DNA from 2 places in the Streptomyces sp. KMM 9044 genome. Region 1 is predicted to be linked to the other one. Evidence: riboswitches for the same ligand, from Rfam matches in the RefSeq annotation. Region 1 holds a riboswitch; the other holds the start of a gene.
The links. Region 1 has a riboswitch for cobalamin ahead of HUV60_RS06645 (energy-coupling factor ABC transporter permease). Riboswitches for the same ligand answer to the same signal wherever they lie in the genome.
Positions count from the first base shown of each region.

Region 2: another riboswitch for cobalamin. It lies ahead of HUV60_RS02455 ((2Fe-2S) ferredoxin domain-containing protein); the one in region 1 lies ahead of HUV60_RS06645 (energy-coupling factor ABC transporter permease).

Region 1 is NZ_CP113910.1:1,476,148-1,479,538, forward strand. It holds gene HUV60_RS06640 (ABC transporter substrate-binding protein) at 1-942, opposite strand, end outside; cobalamin riboswitch at 1,174-1,381, shown strand; gene HUV60_RS06645 (energy-coupling factor ABC transporter permease) at 1,412-2,137, shown strand; gene HUV60_RS06650 (energy-coupling factor ABC transporter substrate-binding protein) at 2,134-2,544, shown strand; gene cbiQ (cobalt ECF transporter T component CbiQ) at 2,551-3,300, shown strand; gene HUV60_RS06660 (energy-coupling factor ABC transporter ATP-binding protein) at 3,297-3,391, shown strand, end outside.
Region 2 is NZ_CP113910.1:520,358-523,748, forward strand. It holds gene HUV60_RS02450 ((2Fe-2S)-binding protein) at 154-852, opposite strand; gene HUV60_RS02455 ((2Fe-2S) ferredoxin domain-containing protein) at 916-1,323, opposite strand; cobalamin riboswitch at 1,369-1,549, opposite strand; gene HUV60_RS02460 (hypothetical protein) at 1,723-2,142, shown strand; cobalamin riboswitch at 2,133-2,313, shown strand; gene HUV60_RS02465 (ABC transporter substrate-binding protein) at 2,342-3,367, shown strand; gene HUV60_RS02470 (FecCD family ABC transporter permease) at 3,364-3,391, shown strand, end outside.

The DNA of each region.
Region 1 (3,391 bases):
GAGGATCTTGTCGACCATGGCCTCGCGGTCCACGGCGAGGTCGAGGGCGCGGCGGATCGCGGTGTCGCCGGTGACCTCGTTCGCGGTGGGGAGAGTGACGGCACGGAAGTCGTAGGAGGTGGCCTGGTGGGTCTTGAGGCCGTCGTCGTTCTTGAAGGTGGCGGCGAGGTTGGGCGGGAGGGTCGCGCCGTCGAGGTCGCCGGAGCGCAGGCGGGTGGCGCGGACGTCGTCGTCGGCGATGACCGCCATGGTGAGCTTTTTCACCTTCGGGGCGCCGCCCCAGTAGTCCGGGTTCGCCTTGAAGGTGAGCTTCTCGCCCTTGCTCCAGCCGGTGAGGACGTACGGTCCGGTGCCGACCGGCTCGGTGTTGAAGGCGCCGGTGTTGGGATCCTGCCCGGCGGTGATGTGCTCGGGGACGATGGGCAGGACGGTGCGGGCGGCGAAGGCCGCGTACGGGTACTTGAGGGTGAAGACGACCTTGTCGTCGCCGCCCGCGCGGACCTTCTCGACGGCGTCCAGTTCGCTCTTGGCGGTGTTGTTGGTCTTGTCGTCGAGCACCGTTTCGTACGTGTGGACGACGTCCTCGGCGGTGAGGGGTTCGCCGTCGCTGAACGTCACGCCGGAGCGCAGGGTGTAGGTGTAGGTGCGGCCGTCGTCGCCGATCTCGGGCAGGGCCTTCGCCAGGGCGGGCTCGAGTTCCAGGTCTGCGTCCCGGGCCAGCAGCCCGTCGAAGATCTTGGAGTTGCCGTCCTTGCCGTAGCCGAGCAGGGGGCTGAGGGTGTCGGGTTCGGAGGGAACGCCGATCACCACGGACTCGGCGGACCCGCCGCCGTGCACACCGGCGTCCGAGCCGCCGGTCGGCGCCGAGCAGGCGGCGGCCAGCGCGAGCGCGGCGGCCGTGGTCGCCGTGCCGGTGGTACGCCGTATTCGTCGGGTCGTCATCGAACCTCACACCTCTGCTGACTGGAATTCGTTGTTGCATATTAATTGCAGCAAGGTTCTGCCCAGGGCCCCGGCCCCTCATGCCGACGTTTCGGGGAACAGCGGCGCCGGGGTGCCGCCCTTGTCATCGGCGTGCGTCGGGTGTCAAGGCCGCAGGTGTGCGCCGGGGTGCGAGCTGTGCAGCGCCGTCCGCGCGCCGCGGCACCTGCTTGTCACCGGGCCGGAGCCGGTCTACTGTCGCCACGCCTTGGTGAACGGGAAATCCGGTGCGATACCGGTGCGGCCCTCGCCACTGTGATCGGGAAGTCCGGCTCCGGCCCCTGGTCCTGTCCCCGACAGGACCGACGGGCAGCCACTGGGTCCCCCTGGGACCCGGGAAGGCGGAGTTCGGGCGGTGGTACCCGTCAGCCAGGAGACCGGCCAAGGCGCGTCAACCATCCACGAGGTGCTGGAGAGGGTCTGCTGAGTCATGCATATTGCCGAAGGTTTTCTGCCACCGGCGCACGCGGTCGCCTGGGGTGCCGCGGCGACGCCGTTCGTCGTCCACGGCGCCCGGTCACTCATCCGTGACGTCAGGGAACATCCCGAGAGCACGCTGTTGCTCGGCGCCTCGGGAGCGTTCACCTTCGTTCTGTCCGCGCTGAAACTCCCCTCGGTTACCGGGAGTTGTTCCCATCCCACCGGCACCGGGCTGGGCGCCATCCTGTTCCGGCCGCCGGTCATGGCGGTGCTGGGCACCATCACCCTGCTGTTCCAGGCCCTGTTGCTCGCCCATGGCGGGCTGACCACGCTGGGCGCCAACGTCTTCTCCATGGCGGTGGTCGGGCCGTGGGCGGGGTACGGCGTGTACCGGCTGGCCCGGCGGTACGGGGCGCCGCTGATGGCGGCGGTGTTCTGCGGCGCGTTCGTCGCCGACCTGTCCACGTACTGCGTCACCAGCGCGCAACTGGCGCTCGCCTTCCCCGATCCGGGGAGCGGGTTCCTGGGCGCGCTCGGGAAGTTCGGCTCCATCTTCGCCGTCACGCAGCTCCCGCTCGCGGTGAGCGAGGGGCTGCTGACCGTGCTGGTGATGCGCCTGCTGGTGCAGTCCAGCAGGGGTGAACTGACCCGTCTCGGCGTGCTGGTGGCCAAAGCCGCCCGCAACAGGCCTGCCTCGTCGGCGACGGCGGGTACGGAATCGGAGGTGGCGCGATGACCAGGAACGCGAAGATCAACTCGCTGCTGCTGCTCGCCGTGGCCGCGCTCGCGGTGCTGCCGCTGGCGCTCGGGCTCGGCGACCACAAGGAGGAGCCGTTCGCCGGTGCGGACGGTGAGGCTCAGACCGCGATCACCGAGATCGAACCCGACTACGAGCCGTGGTTCTCGCCGCTGTACGAACCCCCGTCCGGTGAGATCGAGTCGGGGCTGTTCGCCCTCCAGGCCGCCGGCGGCGCGGGGGTCCTGGCGTACTGCTTCGGGGTGCGGCGCGGGCGGCGGCAGGGTGCGGAGCGGGCACGGGAGCAGCAGTCGGCGGCCGGCACCGGACCGGGCTCCGGCACCGGCACCGGCACCGGCTCCGGCTCCGGCTCCGGTGAAGCGGTCTCCCCCGGGCCCCGGGCCTGATCGCGCGTGCTGCCGATCGACGTGGCGGCGCACAGCAGTCGCTGGCGCCGCCGTCATCCGGTGGACAAGGCCGTGCTCGGACTGGGGCTCACCGTGCTCGCGGTCTCCCTGCCTCCATGGCCGGGCGCGGCTCTGGTGCTGGTGACCGCGCTCGCGGTGCTGCTGGGCCCGGCGGGGGTGCCGGGCCGGCGGCTGTGGCGTGCCTACCGGGTACCGCTGGGCTTCTGCGTCACCGGGACGCTCACGCTGCTCGTGCAGGTGGGCGGACCGGACGGGTGGGTGTCACCGGCCCCCGAAGGGCCGCTGCGTGCAGGCGAGTTGCTGCTGCGCACCTCGGCGGCGTCCCTCGGGGTGCTGCTGTTCGCGTTCACCACGCCGATGTCGGACCTGCTGCCGCGCCTGGTACGGGCCGGGGTGCCCGCACCCCTGGTGGACGTGGCCCTGGTGACGTACCGCATGAGCTTCCTGCTGCTCGACTCCGTGCGCCGGGTCGGTCAGGCGCAGGCGGCCCGGCTGGGGCACACCGCCCGGGCGGCGTCGTGGCGTTCGCTGGGCGGGCTCGGCGCGACGGCGTTCGTCCGGTCCTTCGACCGGGCGGCGCGACTGCAGGCGGGGCTCGCCGGGCGCGGTTACGACGGCACGCTGCGCGTCCTGGTGCCCGAGGCGCGGATCTCCGTACGGTTCACGGCCGTGAGCGTGCTGCTGCTCGTGACGCTGGCCACCGTCACCCTTCTCCTGGAAAGCCGCATGTCATGAGCGATCCCGCACCGAAAGGTCCCGCGCTGGTCGCCCTGCGGGACGCGTCCTTCGCCTACGAGGACGGCCCGGCCGTACTGAGCGGCCTCGA
Region 2 (3,391 bases), 960 kb from region 1:
ACTTCTGTCAACGGGGCGTCACGGGGAGGGAACAGCGGACGCCTGGAGGCCGGGCGTCACCGGAGTCCGCCCTGCCCCGTTCGGGGTCTCCCCCCCCCTCACCGGAACACTCTCCTGCGCGGGGCCGGTGGGCCCGCGCGGCGTCCTGGCTGCTCACGGTCCGTCTCGGCCGGCCAGGCAGCAGTCACCGCACTTGGAGCCGTTCGGCGCACGGTAGTAGAGGCAGCAACTGCGGCGTCGGAACGTGAGATCCGGTCCGGTGATCATTCCCGTGCCCGCAAGCCGTCCGGTACTCAGCAGTTCGGCCGTGAGGCCGGTGAGCGGCTCGCGCAGCCCGGGGCGGGCCCCCAGCAGGGCGTGGGACGCCCCGACGAGCGCGGAGGCGGCGTTCCCGTCCAGCAGACGCGGAGCGATCCTGACACGGAGTCCGGCCGCGAGCCCCCGCAGATGGCCCATCACCTGCTCGTTCAGGGTGAGAACGGGTTCGGGCAACCGCTCGGTGTACCAGCCGGCAGGGCGGGGCAGACGGAGGGCCGGTCCGTCGTCGGCACGCTGCAACTCCGTCAGGTCCAGGACGATGCCGTGCAGCAGTGCGCAAGCGAGGGCGGGGGACCACAGGCGTGCCGCGTGTCCGAGGTGGACGATGGACACACCGATCCGCGGTTCGCGGGTGTGGTGCCGGTGCGCCACGGCCTCGGCCAGGTCGGTGAAGCCCCTCGCATAGGAGTGGTCGAGCGGATGCCAGCCCTCGTCCCGGCCACCGACGTGCACGGCGAAGAACCCGCCGAGGGCCGTCACGTCCCGGAGAGCCGCGGCGACGGCCCCGGCAGCCGCCCGGGCATGTTCGGTCATGTCGGGGCGCTTCCCTTCCGGCGGATGTACCGACACAGGGTCGATGAATGGGTGAGCGTGGTCTCAGGAAGCCGTACGCCGCCGCGGTGGAGTGATGGCGTACAGGTCGAGGATCTCCGGCCGGGGCACTGTTCCGGGTCCGCCGGCGCGTGCCCAGGCGGCGATGTCCTCGATGGCGTCCGGGTCGTTGACCAGTCCGAGCCAGACGGGCCGGGCGCCGGCGGCCCGGCCCGCCGCGGAGGGCTGGACGACGATGACGTTGGCCTGTTCGCACACGTCCAGGCACTCGGACACCCGCACAGGTACCTCCGCGCGCAGGCGCGCTGTCTGCGCCGTGTGGTCGACACCGATCACCTTCGGGCTGCCACAGCAGCAGTCCCTGCACACGACGACTCTGCAGGGCGCCGGGGCGGGCCCCGGGGTCGCGACGTCGACGGACGTCGTTCCGGCCGTGCTCGCTTCGGCGGGCATGCGGCATCGTTCCTCTCTCCGGGGAGATCCGCCCCGGGACGCGTCGAGGAGGCGACCGCGTGAGTCTCCTGGCTCTCGGGTCGATGCGCGCTCCGCGCCTTCCCGCCCTGGTGCGGGCAGTGGTCATGTGCGGGTCTCGCTCGCCGATCACAGTGGCGGGACCGCGCCGGATTCACACCGGCTTCCTCGTTCCGCCGTCGCCCTGTCGTCGGCCATCATTCCATCGCGCGGGCCCTCGCACCACGATGGCCCCCGCCCGCGTCCCCGAGGGGACCGGCCGGGCGGACCGGGCGTACGCGGTGCGCGCGGAACAGGGCCGGGCCGGATGCGCGGGATGCGCGGCACCCGTCGGGCCGTCGTGTTCGTGCACGGACGGGAACATCGTTCCGCCTCGCGGGCGTGCGGTGCCGTCACGGGCGGCCCGGCCGGACGGTCCCGTCCTCGGTCGCGCCGGACACCACGGCGACGGGGATCCCGGCGACGACGTACGCGTGCTGCGCACCCCCGCGCGCCTGCCTGGCCCCGGGCTGCGTCCTCATCCTGGACCTCGCGGGCAAGGAACCGCTCGCCCGCGAGGTCGTCCCGTCCAAGGTGGTGCGGCGCGGTGACGGCCCGACGGTGCGGACCGGCACGACAGCAGGGGTGTACGGCCGGTCCCGTACGCCCTTTCGCCCTCGCCCCAAGGAACCGCTCGCCCGCGAGGTCGTCCCGTCCAAGGTGGTGCGGCGCGGTGACGGCCCGACGGTGCGGACCGGCACGACAGCAGGGGTGTACGGCCGGTCCCGTACGCCCTTTCGCCCTCGCCCCGGGGAAACGTAGTATCACCTGGTCATCGCCGCGACGGGAGACAGGAAGCCGGTGCGAATCCGGCACGGTCCCGCCACTGTGACCGGGGAGCGCCCCTCCGACACGCCACTGCGCGCCGCGCGGGAAGGCGGAGGGGAACGTCGATCCGGGAGTCAGGACACTGGCCTGTCGCGGGCCCGTCCCAAGGAGCGCGGACTCCAGGAGGCTTCACGTGTTTCCCTTGCTCACCCCTGCGCGAAAGCGCCAGTGCCGTCGCACGACGGCCGCGGCGGTCGCACTGTCGGCGGTCCTGCTGACCGCCGGCTGCGGCTCGTCCGACGACGGCGCCGGCCACGCGAAGGCCACCTCGACCGTGCCCGGAGGCTTTCCCGTCACCATCGACAACTGCGGTGTGAGGACGACGTACGGCACACCGCCGTCCCGGGTGGTCACCATCCACCAGCACCCCGCGGAACTGATGCTCGCCCTCGGTCTGGAGGACCACATGGTGGGCACCGCCTTCCCCGACTCGGCCGTACTGCCGGAGCTGAGGAAGGACTTCGAGACGGTACCGGAACTCGCCCAGAGGGAACCGTCGTTCGAGAGGATCCTCGACGCCGAACCCGACTTCGTCTACGGCGGCTACGGCAGCGCCTTCGCCGAGAACGAGGGCCGCTCCCGCAAGGCGTTCGCCGATGCCGGCATCGACACGTACCTCAACCGTGAGTACTGCGGCGGGAAGCAGCTGACGATGGAGGACACCTACGCCGAGGTCCGCACCATAGGCCGGATCTTCGACGTGTCCGACCGTGCCGACGAACTGGTCGCCGACCTCCGGGGCAGGGTCGGCGAGGCCGCGTCCGCCGTCGAGGGGGAGCCGGAGGTACCGGTCTTCGTCTACGACAGCGGCGACAAGAGCGCCTTCACCGCGGGCGGCAAGGGCCTGGGCACCGAGCTGATCCGGCTGGCCGGCGGGAAGAACGTGTTCGCCGACCTCGACGAGGTCTTCGGTGACGTCTCCTGGGAACAGGTTGTCGAGCGCAGGCCCGAGGTGATCGCCATCTACGACTACGCCGGCGCAGGCGGCGTCGAGCAGAAGAAGAAGTTCCTGCTCTCCCAACCCGCCCTCGCCGACGTACCCGCCGTCAGGAACAAGCGGTTCGTCGTCCTCCCACTGACCGCGACCCTGATCGGTATCCGGTCGGCGTACGCGGTCGGGGACCTGGCCCGCGGGCTGCATCCCCAGAGTTTCCGATGACGCGCACCGTCACCGGACCATCCG